DNA from 2 places in the Xanthomonas sp. NCPPB 3570 genome. Region 2 is predicted to be linked to the other one. Evidence: predicted binding sites of a transcription regulator. Region 2 holds the regulator's gene; the other holds the start of a gene.

Region 1 (8,292 bases), 870 kb from region 2:
AAACGGTACAGGAACGCATCCAGCAAGGTCTGCTCCGAGCCTTGCCGCGAAAGATCGCGTGATCAATCAAACGAACACTGCGCAGGACATCGCATGAATGTTGCAAACGAGTTCGTGGTGGAAACCGTCAATCTCACCAAGCGCTATGGCAGTACGCTTGTGCTGGACAGCCTAGACCTGCACATCCCATGCGGGGGCGTCCACGCCATCGTGGGCGCCAACGGCGCCGGCAAATCCACCCTGTTTCGCATCCTGCTTGGTTTTCTCGCGCCAAGTGGTGGGCAAGCACGCATACTCGGCCGCGACAGCCAACTGCTCACACCGGAAGACCGTGGCCGTATCGGGTTTGTGAACGAAGAACACACGCTTCCGGGATGGATGCGGGTGCACGAGTTGATAGAAATGCAACGCCGCCAGTACTCGCGCTGGAGCCATTCGATCTTCGACAGTGCGATCGGTCGCTGCCGCTTGGTGCGGCGTCAGAGGATCTCCCAGCTTTCGCGGGGCGAGCGCGCTGTATTCAACCTTGCATTGGCGCTGGCTCAGCGTCCGCAGTTGCTATTGCTGGATGAGCCCACGCTTGGTCTGGATGTAGTGGCCAAGCGAGCCTTCCTGGAATCGCTGCTCCAGGATAACGTCGTGGAGGATTGCACGATCATCTACTGTTCGCACCAAATGGACGAGATCGAGCGCGTCGCGGACAACCTGATCGTACTGGGCAACGGTCAGCTCCGGCACATGTCGACGCCGGAAGCGTTCTGCGCGCGGGTGACCTACTGGGTGGCCGATATTCCCTTCAAGGGGCCTGCGCACGACAGCATCCCAGGTCTTTTGGAGGCGCGCCGGCTTGCCGGCCTGCATCACTATTTGGTGCTTGACCAGAACGAAGGATTCGCCGATTTCCTGCATGCAGCGGGCGCGCGATCGATCAATTCGATGCCTGTCAGTCTGGATCGTGCGGTCAATGCATTTCTCGGCAGGGGCGATACGGTCCCATTCTTGCACTGACGTGTTCCCGGAGAAGAAGCATGTGGTGTCTGCTGAAGATTGAATTCATGCGTTTCCGGACATGGGCGATCCTTGCGGCTCTGGTCCATTTGGGCACATTGGCATTTTTTGCCCGCATTGCCGATCTAGGTCAGCAGCCGCTCTGGATACATTGGGTCGTCGGCGGCGTCTACGGGCTAGTGGGGTGGCTACTCGGCGTCTATCACGTGGGAAGCTACCGTCGACCCAGTCAATGGCTGAGCCTGCTCCACCGGCCGCTGCCTCATGGACATATTGCCATCGCATTCATTGCAACGGGGGGGCTATTGATGCTGCTCGCGGTGGTGCTGCCACTCCTTTTGATCGCAGTCTGGCAATGTAAAGTGGCTGGGCATGTTGTGGATATGCGCCATTGGCTGCTGGCCTTGTCGGCCTTGTGCGTCGTCATGTCGGGATACCTTGCTGGCGCCTTCTGCGTCTTGCGTGGCCCGCGCCAGGCGGCTGCCGCTCTAGCGTTGCTTGCCTGGCCGGTCTTCGCCCGCGCAACCGGGGTGGGCATGATTGCGGTCGAACTGGTCGCGCTGGTCTGGTTGGGTACCTTGTTGATTGGAGCATTCAGGCCGAATCCCGAGATTCCGGTGAATGGGGTACGGGCGACATTGCTGCTTGCATTGCCGCTATCGATGGGACTCTACATGCTGATGGTTCTGGTGCTTTTCGCGCTGGAATTGGTGTGGATCGCGCAGGGATCGCATCCGCTCAATATGGCGGTCCCGCCTCCTGGCGGACATATCGAGGTCGAAAAAATGGAGCCGCGCAAAAGGATGTTGGCTGCGCTGCGCGACAGCAGATATCCCGATGCCGGTCAGTTGGCCATTGCGGTCAAGAGCGCAAAGCCCTCGGGTCTCGACATCCGCCTCGGCAAGCAACCGCAACGCAATGAATTGGCCAACATTGCACCGATGCGATTCGACGACGCGGAACGCAACATTCGCTGGGTATTCAGCCATGACAGCATGCGCCTGAACGGCTATAGCTTATTGGACGGTCAATTCGTCGCAAGCTTGGGAGTCGCTGTGCAGGGGCGCGCATTCCCGCGCGTGGTACTTCCCATCGGCAACCTATCAGGATGGCCTGGTAGCGACGTCGCCCTGGTCGGAGGCGACACCCTATATCGCTATGCAAGTTCAGAAAAGAAGGTTTTTCCTTACGTATCGGTCGACGCTGGAGAAGTGCTGGCAGGCTTGGGTCGCGTCGGCAGTCGAATGATGCTGCTCAGCGATCGAGCGCTCTATTTTGTTGAGCCTGCGCACGATGGTGTTGTTGCAAGAAAACATGTCCGCATTCCACTGCCAGGCGCGATCGGCGACTTGAGCAAGCTGGACCTGATCGAATTGCCAGACGGCTACCTGGTCTGCCTGACGTACTCCGAACAGGCGCATACCGCGGATGGCGCTGTCCCCGCGATTCTTCTGTTGCGCGTGCGTGCCGATGGTCGGTCTGACATCGTCCAATGGCGAAAACTCGCCTTCGACTATCCGGCGATTCATCGTTATCGCGTCTGGTGGCCGTCGCCGGTGCTGCATCTACTACAGGAGTACGCCAAGGCGCTTTTTGCTCCCAACTCGCGACTGACAGTGACCGCTCCGGGACCTATGCCCAGCGGCATCGGCCTGTTGGCAGTTGGCTTGATGCTTGCTTCCGCCGTGGCCGCCTCGATGCGTTTGCGTCTGACGCATCTCTCGCGCCGCATGCGCATCGCATGGCAAGTTGCCTGCGGTGTGCTCGGTCTGCCAGCTCTGGTCTGCTTGTGGCTGCTCGTGCCACGCATCGCCGTCTGCCAGCGCGGCTCCAACCATGGCGTCATCCCTGATTCACCTAGCGGTTGCGTTCCCGCAACGTAGTCCGATCCGATTTCGGCGCATCAATGGTCCGGTAAACCACCGCTAATCCGACCGATGCCGAGACGATGCCCACGGTGGCAAGCTGATCGCCTGTTTCTCGCCAGTTGCGATCGCCGTGACGCTAGTTTCGCGCGAGGATTGCCGACCCCTCCGACCGCACGGTGGCCGGGATGCGCGCGCAGAACGATAGGATGAGCGCGCCAGCCTGCTGCCGTTCGTCATCCACGCGGTCTGATTCGCGCTGGTGGATGCGCGCGCGGCGGCCCCTGGACCGGCTCAGTGCGGTGCTGATGAGCGTGTTGGGCCTGGGCCTGAGTTGCATGCGCGCGTGTAACCGCGAGTCGAGCCTGCAGTTATGTCGAATCCGTGGCCTGCGTCGCGCTGTTGGGCGCATGCTGCAGGGCGGCCATGGTTGCTGGCGGTGTGTGGCTGTCCGTGCGGATCCGGCTCTTGCCGTCGCGCTTGGCCGCGTACAGCGCACGGTCGGCACGCTTGAGCAGATCGGAGATGTCGCCGTCCGGACGCATGCGCGCGACACCGGCGCTGAACGTGAAGGCCACACGCTTTGCGCTGGTCCGCTGCACCCGTTCCAGCAACCGCTGCAAGAGATCCTCGGTCTGCGTGTCGCTCATGCCGTCGATCACGATCCCGAATTCCTCGCCGCCGAGCCGGCCGACCCGGCAGCCTTGCTCCAGCGTCGTCAGCTCCGCGGCCAGCGCGCGCAACACGGCGTCGCCGACATCGTGACCATGGGTGTCGTTGACCTGCTTGAAATCGTCGATATCCAGCATCGCGAATTGCAGCGTGCCGCAATCGCGGCGCCCGCTCGCCAGCGCATGCAACTGCGCCATCAGGGCGCGCCGGTTGGCCAACCCGGTGAGCGCGTCGGTCTCGGAAATGCGTCGGTAGTCTTCCTTCAATTGGTAAGTGATCAGCATGCTCCGCGCGAACGTGCGGTTCATCGCCACGCCGATCAGCGAGACCGCCACGACCAGCAGCCCCAGCAGCGCTGGATCGCCATCGGCGGCCAGCGGCAGCGGTCGGCCGATCAACATGATCGCCCAGATGTAGGCCAGCGCTAGCAGGTAGTCTCTGGTGAAGGGGAAGAGCAGGTTGATGCCCAGGCACAGCGTGGCGGTCGTCGGCAGCCACCAGAATGTGCCGTGTGTGCCCATCTGGCGCAGTTCGACCTGGTATGCCCACGACAGCAGCAGCACGTAGAGTGCGCCGCTCATGCGCCATTGCCAGAAGCGGCGAACCAGCAGGGTGCTGGCGACGGCGCCGAGCATGGAGGCGAGCAGCATCGCGTTGACCAGGGGCCATGGCCGCTGCAGATACGGATTGAGCAGCAGCGTCGCCACCCAGATCGACAGGGTCAGCGCTTGAATGGCCGTGGTCGAGCGGCCCAACAGGTGGCGGATGTGCTCCGGGTACGTCATGTGCTGCTCAGTGCTGCGTCCCGGCGGGTTGGTGATGTGCGGGCGCGCGGTGGGGGCGAGGGACGCCGTCACCCCCTATCTGCCGGCCTCGCGCTACAGCGGTGTGGCCGCCGGCAGAACGGGATCGTGCGCAAACGTTGCGGGCGTGCCGGCCGCGGCCGGCGTGGCGCCGTCCAGGCGAAGGCTGCCGTCGCCCGCGTGCCGGGCTGCAGACAAGGCGCGGTCGGCGCGTGCGAGCAGGTCCGACACCTCGCCGCCGGCCGGCAGCGAGGCCAGGCCGACGCTGCAGGTGAACGCGGCCCCGTCCACGCGCAGGTTGCGGATGCGTTGCTGCAGGCGCTGCAGCCGTTCGCTCGCCTTGGCCTGCGACACGGCCTCGAACAGCAGGCCGAATTCCTCGCCGCCGAGGCGGCCGACACGGCAGCGCGGATCCAGCCGCACCAGCTCCGTCGCCAGCGCCTGCAGCACCGCATCGCCGACGTGGTGGCCGTGCTCGGCGCCGATCCGCTCGAAGTCATCGATCTCCAGCATGGCCAGCTGCACGGCATGCCGGGCGCCGATCGCTGCCTCCAGCTCGGCGATGAGCGCGCGCCGGTTGGGAAGACCGGTCAGCGCATCGGTGGCGGCCAGGCGTCGATCGTTTTCCCGGTGCGCGTAGTTGCTGCGCAGGGCGGTGACGACGACGTGGTTCATGGCCAGCCCGATGATCGTCACCGCCGCCACCAGCAGTTCCAGCAGCGGCAGGTCGGCCGCGGTCGGCACCAGGCTGTCGTGCCAGCCGAGCATGATCGCCCAGGTGCAGGCCAAGGCCAGCAGATAGTCGCGCGCGTGGCTGAACAGCACGCTGTAGCCCAGGCTCAGGGTCACCGCCACCGGCAGCATCCAGCTCGCGCTGGCGCCGCCCATGTGATGCAGTTGCAGCCGGAATGCGGCGTCGAACGCGATCACGGACAGGAAGGCGCCCAGCCGCCATTGCCAGGATCGCTTGGCCATGCGCATGACCGCACCGCTGCCGAGCATGGCGACGAATGCCAGCGCGTAACGCGGGTCCAGCGGATGGCGCAGGTAAGGGTTGCACAGCAGCAGCGCCAGCCAGACGCACAGGGTCAGGCCCTGAATCGCCAGGATCGGCCGGTCGAGGGTGCGGCGGACATGAAGGTGGTAGTTCATCTGCTCTCCCAGAGCGCGGCGGCACTCCAGCGCCTGCGCGGCACGGCCGATCGGTGGTCCAGCGCGGTCCGTCGGTCGCTGGGGCGTCGTCACCGGTTAGCGGCCGCTGCAGGGAGAGCTTGAGCGGCTTGCCGCGTTCGCCGGCGCACCCGCCGTGGTCAGCGTGGCGGGCGGGCGTCCGGCGTCGGGCGGGCGAAGCAGGGGATACCGGGCGCACAGACCTCTGCGCCGTCATGCGCAGGCGCGAAGCCTGGCGGGCGCCTGCCGCGCCAGCCCGCCACGCCACCCTGCCGAGGCAGCGGTGGCGGCGCGGCGGCCCCGCGTGCGCCTACTCGAAGCGCACGCAGTGGCCGTAGCGTTCGGGCTGGATGTCGATGCCCGAGGCATCGGCCTGGTTGTTCTTGCGCCACAGGTTGGGGCGGAAGTCCGGGCCGGTGCAGTTGGCCGCGCTGTCCACGCCGATGGTGTAGGTGTAGGGATTGCCGCGGAAGGTGTTGTTCTCGAAGGTGTTGTCCTGGCTCATGCTGTTGTCCCAGCACAGGATCTGCGGCGTGCGCTGGCGGATCGAGCAGGTCAGGTAGAGCCCGGCGCCCTTGTTGTCGATGAACTGGTTGCCCGCGAACAGGTTGCGGCGTGCGTCGGCCAGGTACACGCCCTGGCTGCCGTTGCGCTCCAGGCGGTTGTCGCGGATCTCGCTGTCTTCCAGGTGCTCGGTGGTGATGCCGGCGGCGACATTGTCGTGGATCACGTTGTCGATCAGTTTGACCTTGGCGGTGCGGTTGAACGACACCCCGTCCCAGGTCGCGCCGGACACGTCGTTGTGCGCGATCAGCAGGTCGCGGCTGTCGAACTCGCTGAGCAGGCAGGCGCTGCGGCACTTGCTCACCCGCAGGTGGGTCAGCTGGATGTTCTGGCCGTTGCGCACCACCACCAGGCTGTTGCTCAGGTACGGGCGTTCGGGCATGAACTCCTTGTCGATGGTGCCGCCGACGATCTGCAACTGCTCCACGCGCACGTCGCGGATCGGCCGGATCGGGCGCTCGTTCTGGTAGTCGCCGATCACGATGGTGGGTTGCTGCACGTGGTCGCGCATGCGCAGCACGGTGCTGTCGCCCTGGCCGCGCAGGCGCAGGCCGTCGCGCTGGATCGAGATCAGCTTGCTCACCGGGAACTCGCCCGCGCTCAGACACACGGTGGCGGGCTTGCCGTCGTTGGGGACGCGATCGATCGCGGCCTGCAGGTCGTCGCCGGGTTCGGCGCGCACGCTGCAGTCGGCGGCGGCAGTGGGCGCGTCGGCAGCCGGCGCGGCGCTGGCGGAGAACGACACGGCCGCGGCGAGCGGCAGCAACAGGGCGAGCAGGGGAGGGCGCTTCATCGGTAGGCAGACTCGGCAGTGGGGGGAAGGCGGCAGGCCGGCGCAGGCGGACAGGCGCCAGCGCGGACCGAGATCAGGTCATTGTGGTGCGGTCGGGCTTAATGTCAGCGTGTACCGGGTCGGGCCAGGCAGGAACTTTGTGGCACGGCCCTGCACCCAGTCGGCGTGGCCGGCGCCCCAGAACGGCGACAGCGGGTGGCCGCTCTGGCCGCCCGGCATGTGCACGATGCCGTCGGCTTCGTGGCCGGGCGCCACCACCATGCGTTCGGAGGCGCCGAATTCCGGGCGCTGCACCCGCGGCATGTTGTCGTCGCCGGGGAGCGGGGTGTCCGGCATGCACAGCCAGCCGCGCAGCGGCCCGGGCAGGCCCTGCGCCAGCGGATGGCAGATCGCCGCGCGGTTCTCCAGGCCCCAGCGGCGCGTGTCCAGCGGGCCTTCGGCCTGCAGCGTCGTGCGCACCTCTGCGGCGGCGTCTTCCAGCAGCGCCTGCCAGCTGCCGTAGCGGCGCGGCAGCAGGTGTAGCGGCTGTTGCTGCAGCAGCGGCCAGGCCACGCCTTCCAGTTGCGGCAGCGCCGGGGGCGCGGCATCGGCGTCCGATCCTGTACGCGCCGGTGCGATCAGGCCGTCGCGGATCCGGGTCAGCACCGCCAGGCGCCAGGCGCGCACCAGGGTATAGCTCACCGAGCCGGTGCTGGCGCGGCCTTCCCAGTGCTTGGCCGCCTTCGCCACGGCGTGCAGCGCTGGCGTCGCCGCACCGGCATCGCGTTGCTGCAGCAGCGCCCACCAGCGCTGCAGGAACAGGGCGCGGTCGTCGAGCTGGATCGCCAGCAACTGCCGTTCGTCGAGGTGCGGATGCAGGCGCAGGTCGTCGCGGATCTGCTGTGCGCGTGCGCCCAGCGCGTAGCCGCCGTCGCCGAGCGGTGCCAGTTCGGCGCCGCCGACCACGCGGGCATTGGCGGTCCACAGTTGCCCGTCGGCGGGATCGATGCGCTGCGGCGATTGGATGGTGGACAGCGGCCACGGCGCGCAGCGCGCGTCCGCCGGCACCGACGCGCGCACGTCGTGCATGACTGCGTCGGCTGCGCAATGCGCGCCGCGCAGCGGCAGCGGGCCGAGCACGCGCCAGCCGATGTGGCCGTCGCGGTCGGCCAGCACCAGGTTCTGCGCGGGCGTGGCGATGCGTTGCGCGTGGGCGAAGGCATCGGGGAGGGACGTGACGCGGGCGAAGTCGGCCAGGCCCAGGTTCAGCGCACCCGGCAGTTGCGCCGCCCAGCGCAATGCCAGGGCGCTGCCGTCGGGTTCATGCTGCAGGATCGGACCGTAGGCGGTGTCTTCCACCTGCAGCATGGTGTCGGGCGCGCCCGACACCCGGATCCGTTCGTTGCGCACGGTGACCGGCGTGCAGCCGGGCTGCGGC
Region 2 (8,292 bases):
CTCGGCGGTGGCGATGCTGGTCACCCGTGCCTCGCGTTCGCAGGACATGGGCGCCTCGATGATGGGCCAGGTGTTCGGCCAGCATAAGGCGCTGGCGGTGGCCGCGGCGATCCTGGGCCTGGTCGGCCTGATCCCGGGCATGCCCAACGTCGCTTTCTTGACGCTGGCGCTGATCCTGGGCGTGCTGGCCTGGAAGATGTGGAAGCGCAGCCTGCAGCCGACCCCGGCCGCCGCCGAGGCGGCGCCGCAGGCCGCGGCCGCGGCCCAGGCCAACGCCGAACTGGGCTGGGACGAACTGCGCCCGATCGACCCGCTGGGCCTGGAAGTGGGCTACCGGCTGATCCCGCTGGTGGACAAGGCCCAGGGCGGCGAGTTGATGGCGCGGATCAAGGGCGTGCGCCGCAAGCTGACCCAGGACATCGGCTTCCTGGTGCCGCCGGTGCACATCCGCGACAACCTGGAACTGCCGGCCAACGCCTACCGCCTGCTGGTGCATGGCGTGCCGGTGGCCACCGCCGACATCCACCCGGACCGCGAACTGGCGCTGGATCCGGGCGGCGCGCTGGGCAAGATCGACGGCATCCCCGGCAAGGACCCGGCGTTCGGCCTGGATGCGATCTGGATCCAGCCGCACCTGCGCGCCCAGGCCGAGACCATGGGCTACACCGTGGTCGACCCGGCCACGGTGATCGCCACCCACCTCTCGCACCTGATCCGCGAGCACGCCCCGGAACTGCTCGGCCACGAGGAAGTGCAGCAGCTGCTGGCGACCCTGGCCAAGAGCGCGCCCAAGCTGGTCGAGGACCTCACCCCCAAGGCGTTGCCGCTGTCGGTGGTGGTGCGGGTGCTGCAGAACCTGCTGATCGAGAAGATCCCGGTGCGGCAGTTGCGCAAGATCGTCGAGGCCCTGGTCGAGCACGCCCCGCAGAGTCAGGAACCCGGCGCGCTCACCGCCGCCGTCCGCAACGCCCTGGGCCGGTTCATCGTCCAGGAGATCGCCGGCATGGCCCCGGAACTGCCGGTGTTCACCCTGGCCCCGCAATTGGAACGTGTCTTGCAGGACTCTACCCAGGGCAACGGCGCGGCGCTGGAACCCGGACTGGCCGAGCGCTTGCACCAAAGTCTGGCGGACTGCGTGAGCAAGCAGGAGGCGCGCAACGAACCGGCCGTGGTGCTGGTCCCGGCGCAGGTCCGCGCCGCCCTCGCCCGCCTGGTCCGCCACAGCGTCCCCGCGCTGTCGGTCCTGTCCTACAGCGAAGTGCCGGAGGACAAGCGGCTGAAGCTGGTGGGGACGATCAGTTGATGTTGCAGGGATTGGTGATTCGGGATTGGGGATTCGCAATAGCGGCCCATGCGAGCGGAGAGAGACAGCAGTGAAGGCATCGAACACAACCAAAGCAAGGCGATCGGGCGCAAGCCAGGCCGTGACCGTATCCGCGCTCCATCCCCAATCCCCAATCCCCAATCCCGGCTTCCAACCATGAAGATCAAACGCTTTGTCGCCCCCGACATGCGCACCGCCTTCCGGATGGTGCGCGACGAGCACGGGCCGGATGCGGTGATCCTGTCCAATCGGCGTACCGACGAGGGCATCGAGATCGTCGCCGCCAGCAACTACGACGAGGCACTGGTGCAGCGGGCGCTGGATGCGGTGCGCCCGGACGAGGCGCCGCGCGCCGCGGCCGCGCAGGCACCGGCCGCTCCCGCCCCGCGCGCTGCGCGTAACGACAGCGCCGCCGCCAGCCCGGCGATGGCGATGATGGCCGCGATCAGCGAGCGCCGCGGCAGTGCCGCGCCGGCCGCTTCCGCCACACGGCCGCTGACCCAGCCGGCGGCGCTGGCCGCCTCGGCGATGCCCGCCGCGGCCGCCCCGGCTGCCGCCGCACGCCAGGCCGCCCCGGCCAAGGCCGCGGCACCGGTCACCGGCCGCGCCGAGTTCAGCATCCCCGAGGACGTGTTCCGCAACGCCCCGATCAGCGTGCCCATGCCCAGCCCGTTCGCGACCCCGGCGCCGGCCGCCGAGGCCATGCCGGCCTGGCGCGACGACGTCGCCGCGGTGGCGCTGACCCCGCTGGCGAGCCCGAGCACGGCTCCGGCCCCGGCCGCGCCGAGCGTGGCAAAGGCCGACGCGCCGGCCGCTGCCGGAATCCCGGCGGCCGCCACGCTGGCGGCGGTGCCGACCTTCCCCGCCCCGCAGAACGACGAACAATTGACGCAGCTGCGCGACGAACTGGCGCTGATGCGGCAGATGATCGAGCGCGAGATGAACCGCCTCACCGACGAGCGCCTGCGTGGCTCGCCGGTCCGTGCCCAGGCGCTGGAGCTGATGGACGACTACGGCTTCGACAGCGGCATCACCCGCGACGTGGTCATGCAGATCCCCGCCGACCTGGAGCTGCACCGCGGCCGCGGGCTGATGCTGGGCCTGCTGTCCAAGCGCCTGCCGATCGCCCCGCTGGACCCGCTCGAGGAAGGCGGCGTGATCGCCCTGATCGGCCCCACCGGCGCCGGCAAGACCACCACCATCGCCAAGCTGGCCTCGCGCTTCCTGGAGCGCCATGCCGCCCGCGACGTGGCCCTGGTCACCACCGACACCATCCGCGTCGGCGGCCGCGAACAGCTGCACAGCTACGGCCGCCAGCTCGGCATCGCCGTGCACGAGGCCGACAGCGACGCCGCGCTGCAGCAGCTGCTGGAGCGCCTGGCCGACTACAAGCTGGTGCTGATCGACACCGCCGGCATGGGCCAGCGCGACCGCGCCCTGGCTGCCCAGCTGCACTGGCTGCGCGCCTCGCGGGTGGTCCGATCCTTGCTGGTACTCCCCGCCAACGCCCATTTCTCCGACCTGGACGAGGTGGTGCGCCGGTTCGCCGGCGCCGACCCACAGGGGGTCATCATGACCAAGTTGGACGAGACCGGGCGGTTCGGCAGTGCCTTGTCGGTGGTCGTGGACCACCGCCTCCCCATCACCTGGGTGACCGATGGACAGCGTGTGCCGGACGACCTGCACCGCGCCAACGCCGCCAGCCTGGTATTGCGCCTTGAAGATTTGCGGCGCGCTGCCGATAAGCCCTGTACTCCGGAGCAGACCCATGCCGTCGCGTGACTACGTCAATCTGACCAATGCCTTCCCCCTGTCGGCGACGCGCAGCGAACCGCTGGGTCCGGTGCGCACCATCGCCGTGACCGGCGGCAAGGGCGGCGTGGGCAAGACCAACATCTCGGTCAACCTGTCCATGGCGCTGGCCGACATGGGCAAGCGCACCCTGCTGCTGGACGCCGACCTGGGCCTGGCCAACGTCGACGTGCTGCTGGGGCTGACCCCCAAGTTCACCGTGGCCGACCTGGTCGCCGGGCGCTGCACCCTGGAAGAGGTGCTGATCGACATGCCCAACGGGCTGATGGTGGTGCCCGCCGCCTCCGGCCGCCGCTACATGGCCGAGTTGCCGCCGGCCCAGCACGTGGGCCTGGTCAACGTGTTCTCCGAGTTGCAGCGCGAGCTGGACGTGATGATCGTCGACACCGCCGCCGGCATCACCGACAGCGTGCTGACGTTCTGCCAGGCCGCGCAGGACGCGGTGGTGGTGGTCTGCGACGAGCCGGCTTCGATCACCGACGCCTACGCATTGATCAAGGTTCTCTCGCGCGAGCGCGGCGTGGACCGGGTGCAGATCGTCGCCAACATGGTCCGCGACCTCAACGAAGGCCGCCTGCTGTACGACAAGCTCAGCCGGGTCTGCGAGAAGTTCCTCGGCGACGTGTCGCTGAACTACCTGGGCTGCGTGCCGCAGGACGACTGGCTGCGCCTGTCGGTGCAGCGCCAGCAGCCGGTGGTCAAGGCCTACCCGTCCAGCCCGTCGGCGCAGGCGATCAGCGAGATCGCCCGGCGCACCGCGCGCTGGCAGGCGCCGACCGCCCCGCGCGGCAACGTCGAGTTCTTCGTCGAACGCATCATCCAGCGTGGGGTGGCCGCATGAACGCCGCCGCCCACTACCGCGCCGTCCAGCGCAACAGCGCCAACGACTACATCACCCAGCACTCGGACCTGGTCCGGCGCATCGCCCACCACCTGGCGGCGCGGCTGCCGGCCAGCGTCGAGATCGACGATCTGATCCAGGCCGGCATGATCGGCCTGATCGAGGCCTCGCGCAGCTACGACGCCGAACAGGGCGCCTCGTTCGAGACCTATGCCTCGATCCGCATCCGCGGCGCGATGATCGACGAGATCCGCCGTGGCGACTGGGTGCCGCGCTCGGTGCACCGCCGCGCCCGCGACGCCGCCTCGGCGATCCGCAAGATCGAACAGAGCACCGGCCGCGCCGCCGCCGCCAACGAAGTGGCCGCGGCGATGGACATGCCGCTTCCCGAATACCTGCGTTTGATGGAAGATGCCGCCCGCGGCCAGGTGCTGAGCCTGGAGTCGCGCATCGAGGACCATGGCGAACTGGATACCATCGCCAAGGGCGGACCCAATCCGCAGCAGATGCTCGAGCGCAGCGAATTCGGCCGCGAGCTGGGCAAGGCGATCGCGCAGTTGCCCGAACGCGAGCAGTTGGTGCTGTCGCTGTACTACGAGCAGGAATTGAACCTCAAGGAAATCGGCGCGGTGCTCGGGGTCAGCGAGTCGCGCGTGTGTCAGATCCATGGCCAGGCCACGGTACGGTTGCGCGGACGCCTGAAGGCGTTCGAGGTCGCCGATGCCGGTCTGGAAGACGAAGAATAGGAACCCTTAGGAGTCAGTGGTGAACAAGAACATGCGGATTTTGATCGTGGACGATTTCTCGACGATGCGACGCATCGTCAAGAATCTGCTCGGCGATCTGGGCTTCACCAATACCGCCGAGGCCGAAGACGGCAACAGCGCCCTGGCCGCGCTGCGCTCGGCGCCGTTCGAGTTCGTGGTCACCGACTGGAACATGCCGGGCATGACTGGCATCGATCTGCTGCGCAACATCCGCGCCGACGACAAGCTCAAGCACCTGCCGGTGCTGATGGTGACCGCCGAGGCCAAGCGCGAGCAGATCATCGAGGCCGCACAGTGCGGCGTGAACGGCTACATCATCAAGCCGTTCACCGCGCAGACGCTGCAGGAGAAGCTGGGCAAGATCTTCGAACGCCTGGGAGCGACCGCCTAAATGGAAGCCACCGCCGAACGTACCGCCCTGATCGAACGCCTGCAAGGCGCGCTGGACGCGCTGGAAAACGGCGACGAGGCCGGCTGGCGCAGGGAGATCGACACCCTCGCCGCCTGGCGCACGCGGCCGATGATGCAGGGCCTGAGCCGGCTCGCGCGCGATCTGGGGCAGGCGCTCGGCGAACTGCCGGTGGTGCCCAGCGAGGCCGGCGAGCTGGACGACGCCTGCTCGCGCCTGGACCACGTGGTGGAGATGACCGAACAGGCCAGCCACCGCACCCTGGACCTGGCCGAGGAATGCCGTGCGCTGGCCGACCAGCTCGCCGCCGGCGGCCTCAGCGGCGACCAGAGCGAGATCCTCGACAAGATCCGCCACAACCTCACCGAAATGGCCCTGGCGCAGAGCTTCCAGGACCTGACCGGGCAGATCATCCGCCGCGTCGCCGGCATCGTGCGCCGCGTGCACGAAGGCTTCGGCGCGCTGGGTCTGCCGCCGAAGGAAGAAAACAAGAAGGCCGACGGCAGCCTGGCCGGTCCGGCCCTGCCCGGCCTGGACCGCCACGGCGTGTCGCAGCACGACGCCGACGACCTGCTGTCCGGATTGGGACTCTAGAGCCTGCCCACGCCATTGGAATAGGCCACGCCGCACTTGGGTGCGCGCGGCGAGAAGAATGAGGGAATTTATGTCAACAAACGACCAAATGATGACGCAGGTTCGCGCGCACCCAAGCGCGGCCCTTCGGGTTGCCGTGTCCGGCCCCCAGGCGGCCGCGCACGGCTTGAACAGGCGGTCGGCCTGTCGCGGCGCCGCGCGCAACCACCTGGGAACCGGACACGGCAACGTGGCCTGTTCCAATCGCGTCGGCAGGCTCTAGCCATGAGCGCCGTACCCGACGACATCGCTGCCGACTTCATCATCGAGGCCCAGGAAATCCTGGACCGGCTCGGCGAGCAGCTGGTGTCGCTGGAGCAGGCGCCCGAGGACAGCGGCCAGCTCAACGCCGTGTTCCGCGGTTTCCACACGCTCAAGGGCGGCGCCGGCTTCCTGGCGATCAACGCCATGGTCGAGCTGTGCCACGCCGCGGAGGAAACCCTGGGCATGGCCCGCGCCGGCCAGGCCACCCTGCAGGCGCGGCACTTCGACGCCGCGCAGCAGTCGCTGGACTACCTGCAGTCGATGCTGGACGCCTTCGGCAGCGGCCAGGAGCCGCCGCGCGCGCCGGCGGAGCTGATCGCGCAGTTCGACGCGCACGGCGACGCCGCGCCGGCGCCGGCGCCGGCCAAGAGCGCCGCGCCGGCGCCCGCCGCCAAGGCGCCCGCGGCCGCCGCGGGCGATGCCGACCTGATCAGCGACGACGAATTCGAGGCGCTGCTGGACCAGTTGCACGGCGATGCGCCGCCGGCGGCCACGCCGCAGGCGCTGCAGCCGGCGCCGCGTGCGCCCAGCGCCGCGCCCAAGGCCGCGGCCGCCCCGGCCAAGGCCGCCGAGCCCGAGCACACCGTGCGCGTGGACACCAAGCGCCTGGACGCGATCGTCAACCTGATCGGCGAACTGGTGCTCTCGCGCAACCGCCTCAAGACCCTGCGCGTGCGCCTGCGCGACGAGGAACTGGACCGCGCGGTCAGCAGCCTGGACATCGCCACCGCGCGCCTGCAGTCGGCGGTGATGCGCACGCGCATGCAGCCGGTCGGCAAGGTGTTCTCGCGCTTCCCCAAGGTGGCGCGCGACGTCGCCCGCTCGCTCAACAAGGAAGTGGAACTGGAGCTGATCGGCGCCGACACCGAACTGGACCGCAACCTGGTCGAGGCGCTGGCCGATCCGCTGGTGCACCTGGTGCGCAACGCGATCGACCACGGCATCGAAGCCCCGGCGCTGCGCGAAGCCACCGGCAAGCCGCGCGGCGGCCACGTGCGCCTGTCGGCGCAGCAGGAAGGCGACTACGTCAGCATCGAGGTGCAGGACGACGGCGCCGGCATCGACCCGGAACGGCTGCGCGCCAAGGCCCGCGAGAAGGGCCTGATCGACCCCGAGGCCGCGGCCCGCCTGACCACCGAGGAATGCCTGCACCTGGTGTTCCTGCCCGGCTTCTCGACCAAGTCCGAGGTCACCGACATCTCCGGCCGCGGCGTCGGCATGGACGTGGTGCAGTCGCGCATCCGCGAACTCAGCGGCCAGATCCAGATCCAGTCGGAACTGGGCCGCGGCAGCCGCTTCCTGATCCGCGTGCCGCTCACCCTGGCGATCCTGCCGACCCTGCTGGTGCAGGCCGGCGACACCGTCTATGCGCTGCCGCTGGCGCGCGTGGTGGAAGTGCTGCACGCCCCGCGCCGCTCGCTGGGCTGGTTCGACGGCCGCGCCGTGCTCGACCGGCAATCGCACACCCTGCCGCTGGTGGACCTGCGCCAGTGGCTCAACATCGACGCCCCGCAACTGCCGCTGCTCACCGTGGTGGTGCTGCAGGCCGGCGAATCGCGCATGGGCCTGGTCGTGGACCAGGTCCGCGGCCGCGAGGAAGTGGTGATCAAGCCGCTGCCGCGCTCCCTGCGCGGCCTGCCCGGCTACGCCGGCGCCACCCTCATCGGCGACGGCCGCCTGGCGCTGATCCTGGATGTGGATGGCTTGAAGGCTTGAGGGGCCGGGATTGGGGATTCGGGAGTGGGGATTCGCAACGGCGGCTTCCCTGGGGCCTCGTTTTCCCTGATTCCGCCGTAGGAGCGGCTTCAGCCGCGACGCGGTGAGGCTGGGATTGGCGATAGCACGCGCGGCGCAGTGCCAATTGCCGAGACGATCCGAACGATTGTGCTTAGGCAACGCGCCAAGGTCCGCGCGTCGCGGCTGAAGCCGCTCCTACGACACACCGACCAACCCTGCGCCCTCGCGCTCTTGCCAATCCCAAATCCCGACTCCCGAATCCCGCCCCCATCAAGTCCCCTGGCCCCTGGCCGATACCTCCTGCATGGACAAGCTCAGTCTCATCGGCCTGCTGTTGGCGATTCTGTCGCTCATCGGCGGCAGCATCCTCAAGGGCGCCGGCATTTCGGCGCTGTGGTCGCCGGCTGCGTTCGTGATCGTGATCGTCGGCACCGTCGCCGCGATCCTGGTGCATACCCCGCCGTCCGTGTTCCGCCGTGCGTTCCAGATCGCCAAGTGGATCCTG

The links. Region 2 encodes FliA, which starts transcription of late flagellar genes. Its sites were predicted from a motif close to TAAAGTTTNNCNNNCNNNGGCCGATAA; they were not measured.
Region 1: a site for FliA is predicted at 5,597-5,623, ahead of AC1PLR_RS13570 (GGDEF domain-containing protein). Genes of this name have one in related genera too.

Annotation. Positions count from the first base shown of each region.
Region 1 covers NZ_CM161513.1:3,106,189-3,114,480, reverse strand. The annotation lists gene AC1PLR_RS13590 (GntR family transcriptional regulator) at 1-62, shown strand, start outside; gene AC1PLR_RS13585 (ABC transporter ATP-binding protein) at 94-1,008, shown strand; gene AC1PLR_RS13580 (hypothetical protein) at 1,029-2,891, shown strand; gene AC1PLR_RS13575 (GGDEF domain-containing protein) at 3,245-4,402, opposite strand; gene AC1PLR_RS13570 (GGDEF domain-containing protein) at 4,424-5,500, opposite strand; gene AC1PLR_RS13565 (right-handed parallel beta-helix repeat-containing protein) at 5,829-6,875, opposite strand; gene AC1PLR_RS13560 (penicillin acylase family protein) at 6,954-8,292, opposite strand, start outside.
Region 2 covers NZ_CM161513.1:2,234,919-2,243,210, reverse strand. The annotation lists gene flhA (flagellar biosynthesis protein FlhA) at 1-1,303, shown strand, start outside; gene flhF (flagellar biosynthesis GTPase FlhF) at 1,481-3,106, shown strand; gene AC1PLR_RS09825 (MinD/ParA family ATP-binding protein) at 3,093-3,977, shown strand; gene AC1PLR_RS09820 (RNA polymerase sigma factor FliA) at 3,974-4,723, shown strand; gene cheY (chemotaxis response regulator CheY) at 4,743-5,135, shown strand; gene AC1PLR_RS09810 (protein phosphatase CheZ) at 5,136-5,747, shown strand; gene AC1PLR_RS09805 (chemotaxis protein CheA) at 6,012-7,766, shown strand; gene AC1PLR_RS09800 (flagellar motor protein) at 8,092-8,292, shown strand, end outside.